One region of the Pseudomonas sp. HN11 genome, then DNA from elsewhere that is predicted to be linked to it. Evidence: predicted binding sites of a transcription regulator. Region 1 holds the regulator's gene; the other holds the start of a gene.

Region 1 (7,653 bases):
GCCATCCACCAGCAATTGCAGGCCTTTGCGCGCGTAGCTGTCGGGCTCGGCATCGGCCACGCCCTCCAGGCCCAGCAGGCCTTCCTTGCGCGCGGTGAGGCTCCAGTTGACCACGCGGTCGATGCCACCGGGCAAGTCCACGCGCGGCGGGAAAATGATCCATATCAGAATCTGCATGGCACGCTTGAACGAGCTCATGGGCGACTGCAACAACGCCGCGCCCACGGTGCCGCCGATCACGATCAGCGCCGCCGGGCCGTTGGCTAAAGCGCCAAGGTGACCGCCTTCAAGGTAGTTGCCGCCGATGATCGCGACAAACGCCATGATGATGCCGATCAGGCTCAAGACATCCATCAGAGGCAGGCCTCCACCAGGTGCTTGCCAATGTCGTCCAGGCTGTAGACGGCGTCGGCCAGGTCCGCCTTGACGATGGCCATGGGCATGCCATAGATCACACAGCTGGCTTCGTCCTGGGCCCAGATGGCGCTGCCGCCCTGCTTGAGCAGACGCGCGCCTTCACGGCCATCGGCGCCCATGCCGGTGAGGACCACCGCCAGAACTTTGTCGCCGTAGGACTTGGCGGCCGAACCGAAGGTGATGTCTACGCACGGCTTGTAGTTCAGGCGCTCATCACCCGGCAGGATTTTGATCGCGCCACGACCATCCACCATCATTTGCTTGCCGCCCGGCGCCAGCAGCGCCAGGCCAGGACGCAAGATGTCGCCATCTTCGGCCTCCTTGACGCTGATGCGGCACAGCTTGTCCAGGCGCTCGGCGAAGGCCTTGGTGAACGCGGCAGGCATGTGCTGGATCAGGACGATCGGTGCCGGGAAGTTGGCCGGCAGTTGGGTCAACACACGTTGCAGGGCCACTGGGCCGCCCGTGGACGTGCCGATGGCGACCAACTTGTAGGCCTTGCGCTTCGGCGCAGGCGAATGACCGGCAGCCGGTGCAGGCGCGCGAACCGGCGCTACGGCAGGCCGTGCAACCGGCGCAGGCGCTGGGCGAGTAAACGATGAAGTTGGCGCAGCTGGCGCTGCAACCGGTGCAGGCGTCGGCGCTGGTGCGCTGAACAGGCTGCGACGGTTACTGCGCGAGATGCTGTGCACCTTCTCGCACAGCATCTGCTTGACCTTCTCGGGGTTGCGCGAGATGTCTTCGAAATTCTTCGGCAGGAAGTCCACCGCGCCAGCGTCCAGCGCATCCAGGGTGACCCGGGCGCCTTCATGCGTGAGCGAGGAGAACATCAACACCGGGGTCGGGCAGCGTTGCATGATGTGCCGAACTGCCGTGATGCCATCCATCATCGGCATCTCGTAGTCCATGGTGATCACGTCCGGTTTCAACGCAATGGCTTGATCAATCGCCTCTTTGCCGTTGGTGGCCGTACCGACCACCTGGATCGTTGGATCGGCGGAAAGAATTTCCGAGACGCGGCGACGGAAGAAACCCGAATCATCCACCACCAGGACCTTGACTGCCATAAACACTCCGTTAGGCGGGGCGGGCATGACCGCCCTGCCCCACCAGAATCAAATACGCCGAGCGGCGTAACGCTTGAGCATGCTCGGGACATCGAGAATCAGCGCGATCCGACCGTCACCGGTGATGGTCGCGCCCGACATGCCCGGGGTTCCCTGCAGCATTTTGCCCAAAGGCTTGATGACCACTTCTTCCTGGCCCACCAGTTGATCGACCACAAAGCCGATACGCTGGGTGCCCACAGAGAGAATCACCACATGGCCTTCGCGCTGCTCTTCATGCTTGGCCGATGCCACCAGCCAGCGCTTGAGGTAGAACAGGGGCAACGCCTTGTCGCGCACGATCACCACTTCCTGGCCGTCCACCACGTTGGTGCGCGACAGGTCGAGGTGGAAGATTTCGTTGACGTTGACCAGCGGGAAGGCGAAGGCCTGGTTGCCCAGCATCACCATCAGGGTAGGCATGATCGCCAGGGTCAACGGCACCTTGATGACGATCTTCGAGCCTTGGCCCTTGGTCGAGTAGATGTTGATCGAGCCGTTGAGCTGGCTGATCTTGGTCTTCACCACGTCCATGCCGACGCCACGGCCGGACACGTCGGAAATCTCGGTCTTGGTCGAGAAGCCCGGAGCGAAGATCAGGTTGTAGCACTCGGTGTCGGTCAGGCGGTCGGCGGCGTCCTTGTCCATCACACCACGCTTGACCGCGATGTTGCGCAGGATGGTCGGGTCCATGCCTTTGCCGTCATCGGTGATCGACAGCAGGATGTGGTCGCCTTCTTGCTCCGCCGCCAGGATCACCTTGCCGCCACGGGACTTGCCCGAGGCTTCGCGCTCTTCCGGGGTTTCGACGCCGTGGTCGACGGCATTGCGCACCAAGTGGACCAGCGGGTCGGCCAGGGCCTCGACAAGGTTTTTGTCGAGGTCGGTTTCTTCACCCACCAGTTCCAGGTTGATCTCTTTCTTCAACTGGCGCGCCAAGTCGCGAACCAGGCGCGGGAAGCGGCCGAAGACTTTCTTGATCGGCTGCATCCGCGTTTTCATCACAGCGGTTTGCAGGTCGGCAGTCACCACGTCAAGGTTGGACACCGCCTTTTGCATGGCTTCATCGCCGCTGCTCAGGCCCAGGCGCACCAGGCGGTTACGCACCAATACCAGTTCGCCGACCATGTTCATGATGTCGTCCAGGCGTGCGGTATCAACCCGCACGGTGGTTTCGGCTTCACTGGCCGGTTTCTCGGCTACCGGCGCTGCAGCGGCACGCGCCGGCGCAGGGGCGGCAGCTGGAGCGGGTGCAGGCTTGGCGGCCGGTACCGGCGCTGCGGCTTTGGCGGCAACCGGTGCTGCGGTCGCAGCCGCTGCGGCCGGGGCCACTTCGCTGAACTTGCCCTTGCCGTGCAATTCGTCCAGCAACGATTCGAACTCGTGATCGGAGATCAAACCATCGCCAGCCGGTGCTGCATTGGCGGCGGCAGGCGCTGCGGCCGTGGCGGCGACTTCCGGCAACGCGTCGGCCACGAAGGTGCCCTTGCCGTGCAGTTGGTCGAGCAGTGCTTCGAATTCGTCGTCGGTAATGTCGGTACTGGCGTTGGCGTTGGCTGCCGGCGCGACTGGCGCAGCGGTCGGCACGACGGCGTCGGCCGCAAACTGGCCTTTGCCGTGCAATTGATCGAGCAGGGATTCGAACTCAGCGTCGGTGATGTCTTCGCTGGTTGGCGCGGCGACGGGCGCCGCAGGTGCCTCGGCCTCGGCCTTCACGGCACTGAGGGAGTTGAGCAGTTGTTCGAACTCGCTGTCGGTTACATCCGCTTCGGGCTCTGCCACAGGTTCCGGCGCAGCTTCAGCCACCGGCGCCGCCGACAAATCGGCAGGCTCTGCGTAACGCGCCAGGGCTGCCAGCAGTTCCGGCGTGGCGGCAGTGATCGGGGCACGTTCGCGGACTTCGCTGAACATGCCATTGACCGCATCCAGTGCTTCGAGAATCACGTCCATCAATTCCGAATCAACATGACGCTCACCCTTGCGCAGGATGTCGAACACGTTCTCGGCGATGTGGCAGCACTCCACCAGCTCATGGAGCTGGAGGAAGCCGGCGCCCCCTTTTACAGTGTGAAAACCGCGAAAAATTGCATTGAGCAGGTTCGCATCATCCGGTCGGCTTTCCAGCTCGACCAGTTGCTCGGACAACTGCTCTAAAATTTCGCCGGCCTCTACAAGGAAATCCTGAAGGATTTCTTCATCGGCGCCGAAGCTCATGTGGGTGCTCCTTAGAAGCCTAAACTGGATAACAGGTCATCGACATCATCTTGACCCGATACAACGTCTTCACGTTTATCGGCATGAATCTGCGGACCTTCACCCTTGGCGAGATGTTTTTGTGGATCTTTTTCCGAGAGGATCGCTTCGCGGTCATGTTCGATACCGGCAAAACGGTCTACCTGGCCTGCCATAAGCACCAATTTGAGCAAGTTGCTTTCCACTTCGGTGACCAACTGGGTCACACGCTTGATCACCTGGCCGGTGAGGTCCTGGTAATCCTGGGCGAGCAGAATGTCGTTGAGGTTGCTGGAAACCGTACGGTTTTCCTGCTCGCTGCGTGACAAGAACCCTTCGACCCGACGCGCCAATTCACGAAACTCTTCAGCGCCCACTTCGCGGCGCATGAAACGCCCCCAGTCGTTGCTCAGGGCCTGGGCTTCGTTGGCCATACCGTTGACCAGGGGCGTGGCGTTTTCCACCAGGTCCATGGTGCGGTTGGCCGCCGCCTCAGTCAGCCTGACCACATAGGACAGGCGTTCGGTGGCGTCGGTGATTTGCGAAATTTCTTCGGCCTGGGGCATATGTGGGTCAATCTGGAAATTGACGATCGCACTGTGCAGCTCGCGTGTGAGCTTGCCCACTTCCTGATACAGGCCGCGGTCACGGGTCTGGTTGAGCTCATGGATCAACTGCACCGCGTCGCCGAACTGGCCTTTTTCAAGGCTGTCGACCAACTGGTGAGCATGCTTTTTCAGGGTCGACTCAAAGTCTCCCTGTGACGTTTCTTTATGCTCCATAGCTCCCCCGCGATGGCATTAGCCGTGGATGCGTTCGAAGATTTTTTCGATCTTCTCTTTCAAGGCCAATGCAGTGAATGGTTTGACCACGTAACCGTTGACCCCCGCTTGGGCGGCTTCGATGATCTGCTCACGCTTGGCTTCGGCGGTTACCATCAGCACAGGCAGGCTGCGCAGTTTTTCGTCGGCGCGCACGTGGCGCAGCAAGTCGATACCGGTCATGCCCGGCATGTTCCAGTCTGTTACCAGAAAGTCGATGCTCCCGCTGTTGAGGATCGGAATCGCCGTAATGCCGTCATCCGCCTCGACCGTGTTAGTGAACCCAAGGTCACGCAACAGGTTTTTTATGATCCGCCGCATCGTTGAGAAGTCATCAACGATGAGGATTTTCATGTTCTTGTCCAATTCGACCTCCAAGCAGTCTTAAACGCGCCCAGCACCTGGACGCGCCATTTCAATCAACAGGCATTACACAAAAAGGACTGCCAGGGGCACCACGGGCCTAACCCGCGAAGGCTGGTTGCCCTCGCGGTTTCGTCTGCAGTGTCCCCACACTGCCTGTCAGCGCGCTCGCCACTCTCCCAAACGCCCCCGCAAGCGGGCTGCGCACTGGCTGTGCAACTGGCTGACCCGCGACTCGCTGACCCCCAGGACCTCACCGATTTCCTTGAGGTTCAGCTCTTCGTCGTAGTACAGCGCCAACACCAGTCGCTCACGCTCCGGCAAATTGGCAATCGCGTCCGCCAACGCCCCCTGGAAACGCTCATCTTCCAGGTCACGCGATGGCTCCATATGAGCGCTCGCGCCGTCCTCGTGCAGCCCTTCGTGTTCGCCGTCCTGCAGCAGGTCGTCGAAACTGAACAGGCGACTGCCCAAGGTATCGTTCAAAATCCCGTAGTAATCGTCGAGACTCAATTGGAGTTCGGCCGCAACTTCGTGATCTTTAGCGTCGCGACCGGTTTTTGCTTCAATTGCGCGAATTGCGTCACTGACCATGCGCGTATTGCGATGCACCGAGCGCGGCGCCCAGTCACCTTTACGCACCTCATCGAGCATTGCGCCACGTATGCGGATACCCGCATACGTCTCGAAACTCGCACCCTTGCTCGCGTCGTATTTGGTCGACACTTCGAGCAGGCCGATCATACCCGCCTGGATCAAGTCTTCGACCTGGACGCTGGCGGGCAGACGTGCCAGCAGGTGATAGGCAATGCGCTTGACCAAGGGCGCGTAGCGCTCGATCAACTCGCCCTGACTGTCACGGGCAGACTTCTTGTACGCGTTGTAGCCAGTCGCTGTCATAGCACGGGTCCTGCGCTCGTCTGATGCACCAATCGCTCGACGAAAAACTCCAGATGCCCCCGCGGGTTGGCGGGCAACGGCCAGGTATCGACCTTCTGGGCAATAGCCTTGAACGCCAGTGCGCATTTGGAACGAGGGAACGCTTCGTAGACTGCACGCTGCTTTTGCACAGCCTTGCGCACACACTCGTCGTAGGGAACTGCGCCGACGTATTGTAAGGCGACATCGAGGAAGCGATCCGTGACCTTGGTCAACTTGGCGAACAGGTTGCGCCCTTCCTGCGGGCTCTGGGCCATGTTGGCCAGGACGCGGAAGCGGTTCATGCCGTAATCACGGTTAAGCAGTTTGATCAGGGCGTAGGCGTCGGTGATCGAGGTGGGTTCATCGCAGACCACCAGCAACACTTCCTGCGCGGCGCGCACGAAGCTGACCACGGACTCGCCAATCCCGGCGGCGGTGTCGATCACCAGCACGTCGAGGTTGTCGCCGATATCACTGAAGGCCTGGATCAGGCCGGCATGCTGCGCCGGGCTCAGGTGCACCATGCTCTGGGTGCCGGAGGCGGCCGGCACGATGCGGATGCCACCGGGGCCCTGCAGCAGCACATCGCGCAGCTCACAGCGGCCTTCGATCACATCGGCAAGTGTATGTTTGGGCGTCAGCCCCAGCAGAACGTCGACGTTCGCCAGCCCCAGGTCAGCATCCAGCAGCATGACGCGACGGCCAAGCTCTGCCAGGGCCAGGGACAAATTCACTGACACGTTAGTTTTCCCGACGCCACCTTTGCCGCCGGTCACCGCGATCACCTGTACGGGATGCATGCTGCCCATTTTATTTCTTTACCTTGTCTTGCTTAGACGCAGGCTACATGGCTTGGCCGCGTGAATCGCTTGCAGACCATCGATGTAGATACATTTCACGGTGTTCATGCCGCCCTCAACCTACCCGCTTCGCCGGGTTGTGGTACAGGTCGGCGAACATATCGGCCATCGCTTCCTCGCTAGGCTCGTCTTGCATTTGCACGCTGACTGCACGGCTGACCAACTGATGACGGCGCGGCAGATGCAGATCATCCGGGATCCGCGGCCCGTCGGTCAGGTAGGCGACCGGCAATTCATGACTGATGGCCAGGCTCAGCACCTCGCCCAGGCTCGCGGTTTCATCGAGCTTGGTGAGGATGCAACCGGCCAGGCCGCAGCGTTTGTAGCTGTGATACGCAGCGGTAAGAACCTGTTTCTGGCTGGTGGTTGCAAGCACCAGGTAATTTTTCGACTTGATGCCACGCCCGGCGAGGCTTTCCAGCTGCATGCGCAACGCCGGATCGCTGGCTTGCAGGCCGGCAGTATCGATCAATACCACGCGTTTGCGCAGCAGCGGGTCGAGGGCGTTGGCCAGGGACTGGCCCGGGTCGACATGGGTCACCGACACATTGAGGATCCGGCCCAGGGTCTTGAGCTGTTCCTGGGCACCGATACGGTAGCTGTCCATGCTCACCAGCGCGATACTCGAAGCGCCGTACTTGAGCACGTAGCGCGCGGCCAGCTTGGCCAGGGTGGTGGTTTTACCCATGCCGGCAGGGCCGACCATGGCGATCACACCGCCCTCTTCCAGGGGTTCGATTTCCGGCGTGACGATCATCCGCGCCAAGTGGGCCAGCAACATGCGCCAGGCCTGGCGAGGCTCTTCGATTTCGGTGGTCAGGGCCAGCAGGTCGCGGGACAACGGGCCGGACAGGCCGATGCGCTGCAGGCGACGCCACAGGTTGGCCTGTTGCGGCTTGCTGCCTTGCAACTGGTTCCACGCCAGCGAGCCCA
Region 2 (7,653 bases), 2.3 Mb from region 1:
CAGATAAAGGCACAGCAGGTAGAACCAGGCGGCGAGGAACGACACGCTGGCATACAGCTCGCGGCGGAAGATCAGCGGGATGTCGTTGCAGAAGATGTCGCGCAGGATGCCGCCGAAGACCCCGGTGATCACCCCGCTGACCGACGCCACCAGCATACCGTGGCCCATTTCCAGCGCCGTCATGCAGCCGATCAGGGTAAAGGCCACCAAGCCCACGGCGTCCAGCGCCAGGAACAGCGAACGCAGGCGGCGCATCAGTGGCGCGATGAAGATCGTCACCAGCGCCGCGATTGACGTCAGCACCAGGTATTCCGGGTGCTTGACCCAGGTCAGCGGGTAATGCCCGAGCAGCACGTCACGCACCGAACCGCCCCCCAGCGCCGTCACACACGCGATCAGCACCACCCCGAACCAATCCATCCCACGTCGCCCGGCCGACAGCGCGCCAGTCATGGCTTCGGCGGTGATGGCGATGAGGTAGAGCATCAGCAGCATGATGGCGATCCTTGCGATTTTGTAGTGAGCGGGCCAGATCACGCCTTGATGAAATGCTTGCGGTAATGCTGCAACTCGGCGATCGACTCGCGGATATCATCCAGCGCCAGGTGGGTGCTGCCTTTATGGAAGCTATCTTTGACTTCCGGCGCCCAACGCGCAGCCAGTTCTTTAAGCGTGGACACATCCAGGTTGCGGTAGTGGAAGTAGCTTTCCAGCGCCTTCATGTGCGTATAAAGGAAGCGACGGTCCTGGCAAATGCTATTGCCGCAGATCGGCGACTTGCCCTTGGGTACCCATTTTTCCAGGAAGGCGATGGTTTCGGCTTCGGCTTCGGCCATGCCGATGCGGCTGTCACGCACGCGCTGGGTCAGTCCGGAGTTGCCGTGAGTGCGGGTATTCCACTCGTCCATGGTGGCGAGGACGGCGTCACTGTGGTGGATGGCGATCACCGGACCTTCGGCCAAGGTGTTGAGGTTGCTGTCGGTGACAATCGTAGCCATCTCGATGATGACGTCGGTATCAGGGTTCAGACCGGTCATTTCCAGATCGATCCAAATCAGGTTCTGTGGGTTTTGCATGGCTTGATTCTCTTGGCACCTTGGCGTAGCTGCGCAGTTTAGCAGGCGGGGCCGTGCTAGACTCGCGACCGCTTCATCTAAACCTTTGCATTATCGACACGGAACACCAATGGCCAAACGCCAGCTCAATCGTCGCCAAAACTGGCGCATCGAAAAGATTCAAGGTGAACGCGCCGCGCGCGCCGCCAAACGTGAATCCTCCGCCGTGGAAGCGCTTGAAGGCGGCGACCTGGGCCCCGAACAAACGGGCCTGGTGATCGCACACTTTGGCGTGCAGGTCGAAGTCGAGGCGCTCGAAGGCGAACTCGCAGGCTCTGTGTTCCGTTGCCACTTACGCGCCAACCTGCCTGCGCTGGTTACCGGCGACCAAGTGGTATGGCGTGCCGGTAACCAAGGCATCGGCGTGATCGTCGCCCAGTTGCCGCGTACCACCGAACTGCGCCGTCCGGACAGCCGTGGCCAGCTCAAGCCGGTGGCGGCCAACGTCGACATGATCGTGATCGTGTTCGCGCCGCTGCCTGAGCCGCATGCCAACTTGATCGACCGCTACCTGGTAGCCGCCGAGCATGCCGGTATTCGCCCGTTGTTGCTGCTGAACAAATTCGACCTGATCGACGAGCAGAACGCCCCGGCGCTGAATGCCTTGCTGGCGGTGTACCGCACACTGGGTTATCCGGTGCTGGAAGTCTCGGCCCATCACGGAAACGGCATGGAACAGCTGCAACAGCAGTTGGACGGGCGCATCAGTGTGTTCGTCGGCCAGTCGGGCGTGGGCAAATCCTCGCTGGTCAACAGCCTGCTGCCGGAAGTTGGCACCCGCGTAGGCCCGCTGTCGGAACTGTCCGGCCAGGGCACCCACACCACGACCACCGCGCGGTTGTTCCACTTCCCCGGCGGCGGTGAGCTGATCGACTCCCCAGGCATCCGCGAATTCGGCCTCGGCCACGTCAGCCGCAGCGATGTGGAAGCGGGCTTCATCGAATTCAATGACCTGATCGGCACCTGCCGCTTCCGCGACTGCAAACACGACCGCGAGCCGGGCTGTGCGTTGCTCAAGGCGCTGGAGGATGGGCGTGTGCAGCAGCAGCGGATGAACAGCTATCGGTCGATCATTGCAAGCTTGCCCGAAAGCAGTTACTAAACCGCAGATACAATAAGGCCGCGATCATCGCGGCCTTATTGTATGTGAAGCCTAGGACCCCGTCCCAGGCACCGTAGGATCCTTTACCCCACCCTCATCAAACAGGTTCAGCTTCTGGCGCAGTTCATGTGCCGGCAAAGGCTCCTGCCCGGGTGGAATCGCGTTCGGATCAGCCGGCACCTCACCCGGCGCGCCTGCGCCTGGAGTGGGTTGCGGCGCCGGCGGTTGATCGCCTTCAATCGCACGCTGAGCCTTTTTGGTCAGCACCACGATGTCGATCCGGCGGTTGACCGGGTTGAACGGGTCTTGATGGTCAAACAGCTGCGACGACGCAAACCCCACCACGCGCGCGACTTGCGGGTCTGGGTAGCTGCCGGCCACCAGCGCACGGCGCGCAGCGTTGGCGCGGTTGGCCGAGAGTTCCCAGTTGCCGAAGTCACCCTGGCCCGCATAAGGCTTGGCGTCGGTGTGGCCGCTGATACTGATCTTGTTCGGCACCGCCTTGATGGTGTCGGCCATGGCCAGCAGGATGTCTTCAAAGTACGGCTTCAAGCGTGCACTGCCGGAGTCGAACATCGGCCGGTTGGCGGCGTCGGTGATCTGGATGCGCAAGCCTTCCGGCGTGATCTCGAAGGAGATCTGATCCTTGAATTTCAGCAGTTGCGGGTTTTCTTCGACTTTGGTCTGCAGCTCTTGCAGCAGCAACTCAAGGCGCTCCTGTTCGACCTGTTCGGCCATGGACTCGACGGTGTCGCGCTCGATCGGGATTTTCTCCTGAGGCGACTCGGTCTTGATTTCCGGGTTGATGGTGCGCTCAGGCGCCAGTTGCGGCGAGCCGCCCAGGTCGATCACGAAGGGCGTGCCGCTTTCCGAGAAGCCAATCGGGTCTTTGAAGTAACCGGCGATGGCGATCTTCTGTTCCGGCGTGGCGGTGGACATCAGCCACAACACCAGGAAGAACGCCATCATCGCCGTCGCAAAGTCGGCGAAGGCGATTTTCCAGGCGCCGCCATGGTGCCCCGCAGCGAAGCGCTTGACGCGCTTGATGATTATCGGCTGGTTGTTTTCCATGGCTTAGCGACCGCGCACCGCTTGTTCCAGCTCGGCGAAGCTTGGGCGATGTTTCGGATACAGCACCTTGCGACCGAACTCCACGGCCAGCGACGGCGGCATGCCGGAAGCGGAGGCGACCAGGCTGGCCTTGATCGATTCGTACAGGTTGATTTCTTCCTTGGCGTCATGGGCCAAAGAGGTGGCCAGCGGGCCGAAGAAGCCGTAGGCCGCGAGAATACCGAAGAATGTACCGACGAGCGCCGCACCTACGTGCATGCCGATGGCGGCTTGGTCGCCCTCGCCCAGGGAAGCCATGGTCACCACGATACCGAGTACCGCCGCGACGATACCGAAACCCGGCATACCGTCAGCGATGCCGGTCACAGCGTGGGACGGATGCTCCAGCTCTTCCTTAAGGCTGAACAACTCCATGTCGAACAGGCCTTCCAGCTCATGGGGGGCCATGTTGCCGGAGGACATGATGCGCAGGTAGTCACAGATATAGGCGGTCATGCGCTCATCTTTGAGCACGGCCGGGTACTTGGCGAAAATCGGGCTGGCAGCGGCGTCTTCGATGTCGGCCTCGATGGCCATCATGCCTTCGCGGCGGCTCTTGTTGAGGATCTCATAGACCAGGCCCAGCACCTCAAGATAGAAGGTGTGAGTAAAGCGCGAACCGAACATGCCCAGCGACTTTTTGACCACGTGCATGGTCATGTAGCCGGGGTTTGCCTGCAAGAATGCACCGAACGCCGCACCACCGATGATCAGCACTTCGAAGGGCTGGATCAACGCAGCAATTTTACCGTGGGACAGGACGTAGCCACCGAGCACGCTTGCGATGACGACGATGATGCCGATAATTTTAGCCATAGGGGATGAGTACTTGCGCCGTCGGGTTCATGGACATATTGGGTGTAGCAGAAAACTCTTGTTCTACTTATCGGCAAAACTGCGCCAGACTATAGCCCGTTAAGGCGAAAAGCCAGTTCGGCCCGCTCCGGGCGTGTAGACCGCAAGTGATGATCGCGCCCCTATCATGGCTAATGAAACGACAGTCCCAAGTGCAAAACCCAACTCTCTCGCCGCTTGGATCAAGCGCCTGGACGATGTGCTGCTGCCTGTGCCCCAGGCCAGCCACGACCGTGTGTGCAAAGGCATCCGCGACAGTCGCAGTTCATTGCGAGATATTGCCGAGCTGATGCAAAGCAGCCCGGCGCTCGTGCTCAGCGTGATGCGCGAGGCCAACAGCCATACCCATGGCAGCCTGGCGGAACCGGCGGAAAACCTCGAAGTGGCGCTCAACCGCCTGGGCCTCAAGCGCGCTGAAGAGTTGCTGGCGCGCCTGCCCTCGGTGCCGGCCAACGAGATCCCCGTGGCGCTACGCCAACTGTTACTGATTAGCCAGCACGCGTCGCAACAAGCCAACGGCTTGTTCGGCAGCCGCCTGGCGCGACTGTGGCAGGACATCCACTGGGGCAGCCTGCTGTTTCTGTCGCCGTTGTGGCCGATGGCGGTCGCCTACCCCAAGCTCCTCGAAGAATGGGAGCTGCGGGTTATCCACAAGGGCCAAGCAGCGCGCCTGGTCGAGCAGGAATTGTTCGGCGTACGCTTGCTTGATCTATGTGTTGGCTTGACCGAAGCCTGGCACCTGCCGATCTGGGTGTCCCAGGGCTACACGTTGCTGATGAGCGAGCAACGCTTGCTGGTCAAGGCGCTGCACATCGCCCGCGAAGACGACCCATTGCGCCACCAGCAACTGCTCGACGCCGAACCCAATCTGCGCCGCTGGTTGAACCAGCCGGCCAACACCGTGCTGCTGGCCAACGGCCTGGCGATGTCGGCCCAGGAGTCCTGGACCTGCCCGCATACCGAACGCTGGCAATTGCTCACTGCGCTGTACCTGCAACAGCCTTTGGGCGAGGTGCAGCAACTGGTCCACCAACAGGCTGTCACCAGCGCCCGCACCGCCTTGATGCCCGACCTCTGGCACCCGGCGCTGTCGCTGATCTGGCCGTGGCATGTACAGAAGATTCATCGCGGCCTGCTCCCAGCGCCGCCGCCCACTGCCGAGGCTCTGGCCGTGTGGCGCAAGCGCTGCACCGAGCTGCTGGTAGAGCCGAGCCGCTTTGCCAACGCCATGCACTTGACCACCTGCGCCAAGGAGGCCCTGGTGGCCAGTGGTATGCAGCGGGTCATGTTGTTGATGGCTGACCGCGCCATGAGCACCTTGCGTGTGCACCAGGCTGATGGCCTGCCGAAGGATGCGGCCAATTTGAGCCTGGATGTGGTCAACAGTACGTTGCTGCAGCGCTTGCTGGAAAAGTCCGCCCAAGTACGCCTCAACCCTGAAAACCACGCGCAGTTTTCGGCTTTGCTGCCGCCGATCCTGCGCCGCCTGTTCACCGGCGAACACCTGTTGCTGCGCTCCTTGAGCTGTAATGGCAAGGTGGTGATGCTGATGGTGGCCGACCAGGGCGGCGGGCCGTTCTCGGAAACCACCGTGCAGGCCTTCGGCAAAACTGCCCAATGCATCGAGAAAGCCCTGCACTGCTTTACCAACCGCAGCGCCTGATGCTTGCGCTACAATCGCCATCTTTTATCGCCAACATTTGTGCCCAGGAGACCTCACATGCCTGACTTCTCTGGCTTGCCGCTGGTGATCGAATCCAGCGACCTGCTTGGTCGCCTCGATGCCGAACACCTGATACTGGTGGACCTCACCAGTGCCGCCCGCTACGCCGAAGGGCATATCCCCGGCGCGCATTTCGTTGACCCCAAGCGCACCCAACTGGGTCAGCCGCCGGCACCCGGACTGCTGCCCAACAAGGCGGACCTGGAAAAACTGTTCGGAGAACTGGGCCACACCCCGGACGCGACCTACGTGGTCTACGACGACGAAGGCGGTGGCTGGGCCGGGCGGTTCATCTGGATGCTCGACGTGATCGGCCACCAGAAATATCACTACCTCGACGGCGGCCTGCTGGCCTGGCTGGAAGAGAAGCACCCGCTCTCGACCGAAGCTCCCGCCCCCGTCGGCGGCCCGGTCGACCTCACGCTGCACGACAGCCCAACCGCCACCCGTGAATACCTGCAAAGCCGCCTGGGCGCTGCCGACCTGGGCATCTGGGACGCGCGCGGTCCGCTGGAATATTCCGGCGAAAAGGTGCTCGCAGCCAAAGGCGGGCACATCCCCGGCGCGGTGAACTTCGAATGGACCGCCGGAATGGACAAGGCGCGCAGCCTGCGCATCCGCCGCGACATGCCGCAGATCCTCGAAGACCTCGGGCTGACCAAGGACAAAGAAATCATCACCCACTGCCAGACTCACCACCGCTCTGGCTTCACCTACCTGGTGGCCAAGGCGCTCGGTTATCCACGAGTCAAAGGTTATGCCGGTTCCTGGGGCGAATGGGGCAACCACCCCGACACCCCCGTCGAGATTTAAGGTTTAAGGACAGTTATGAAAAAGCAGTTGTTTATCCTCAGCCAGTACTTGCTGCCGCACCACTTGCTGTCGCGTTTGGCCGGCTGCATCGCCGAATGCCGCGTGCGTTGGTTCAAGAATGCCTTCACCACCTGGTTCGCCAAGCGCTATCAAGTGGACATGTCCCAGGCCCTGGTTGAAGACGTGACCGCCTACGAGCACTTCAACGCCTTCTTCACCCGCGCCCTCAAAGACGGCGCGCGCCCACTGGATCAAACCCCAGGCGCGGTGTTGAGCCCAGCCGATGGTGCTGTCAGCCAGTTGGGCCCGATCGAGCATGGCCGAGTGTTCCAGGCCAAGGGCCATAGTTTCAGCGTGCTGGAACTGCTGGGAGGCGACTCGGCCGTAGCCGCGCCGTTCATGGGCGGAGACTTCGCCACCATCTACCTGTCGCCGAAGGACTACCACCGGGTGCACATGCCACTGGCCGGCACGCTGCGCGAAATGGTCTATATCCCGGGCCGCATCTTCTCGGTCAACCAGACCACCGCTGAAAACGTGCCTGAGTTGTTTGCGCGTAACGAGCGCGTTGCCTGCATCTTCGATACTGAACGCGGCCCGATGGCGGTGGTGTTGGTGGGCGCGATGATTGTGGCGTCGGTTGAAACCGTGTGGGCTGGGCTGGTGACGCCGCCGAAGCGTGAACTGAAGACGTTCCGTTATGACGAAGCTGCGCGTGCACCGATCCATTTGGAGAAAGGTGCGGAGCTGGGTCGCTTCAAACTGGGCTCGACCGCGATCGTGCTGTTTGGGCCGGAACAGGTGAAGTGGGCTGAAGCATTGGTTGCAGGTTCGCCGGTGCAGATGGGCCAGGGCATCGCACTGCCAAAAGCCTAAAGCAAAACCCAATGTAGGAGCGGGCTTGCTCGCGAAGACGTCGGCCCAGCAAACATTGA

What was found. Region 1 encodes FliA, which starts transcription of late flagellar genes. Its sites were predicted from a motif close to CTAAAGTTTNNNNNNNNNNNGCCGNTAA; they were not measured.
Region 2: a site for FliA is predicted at 4,211-4,238, ahead of motA (flagellar motor stator protein MotA). Genes of this name have one in related genera too.

Annotation. Positions count from the first base shown of each region.
Region 1 covers NZ_CP089985.1:4,475,446-4,483,098, forward strand. Annotated here, with positions in the region: gene LVW35_RS20330 (flagellar motor protein) at 1-354, opposite strand, end outside; gene LVW35_RS20335 (protein-glutamate methylesterase/protein-glutamine glutaminase) at 354-1,484, opposite strand; gene LVW35_RS20340 (chemotaxis protein CheA) at 1,533-3,737, opposite strand; gene LVW35_RS20345 (protein phosphatase CheZ) at 3,749-4,537, opposite strand; gene LVW35_RS20350 (chemotaxis response regulator CheY) at 4,556-4,930, opposite strand; gene fliA (RNA polymerase sigma factor FliA) at 5,099-5,839, opposite strand; gene fleN (flagellar synthesis regulator FleN) at 5,836-6,669, opposite strand; gene flhF (flagellar biosynthesis protein FlhF) at 6,776-7,653, opposite strand, start outside.
Region 2 covers NZ_CP089985.1:545,946-553,598, reverse strand. Annotated here, with positions in the region: gene LVW35_RS02490 (trimeric intracellular cation channel family protein) at 1-498, opposite strand, end outside; gene orn (oligoribonuclease) at 534-1,076, opposite strand; gene rsgA (small ribosomal subunit biogenesis GTPase RsgA) at 1,186-2,217, shown strand; gene motB (flagellar motor protein MotB) at 2,269-3,288, opposite strand; gene motA (flagellar motor stator protein MotA) at 3,292-4,143, opposite strand; gene LVW35_RS02465 (HDOD domain-containing protein) at 4,310-5,845, shown strand; gene rhdA (thiosulfate sulfurtransferase) at 5,903-6,718, shown strand; gene asd (archaetidylserine decarboxylase) at 6,734-7,594, shown strand.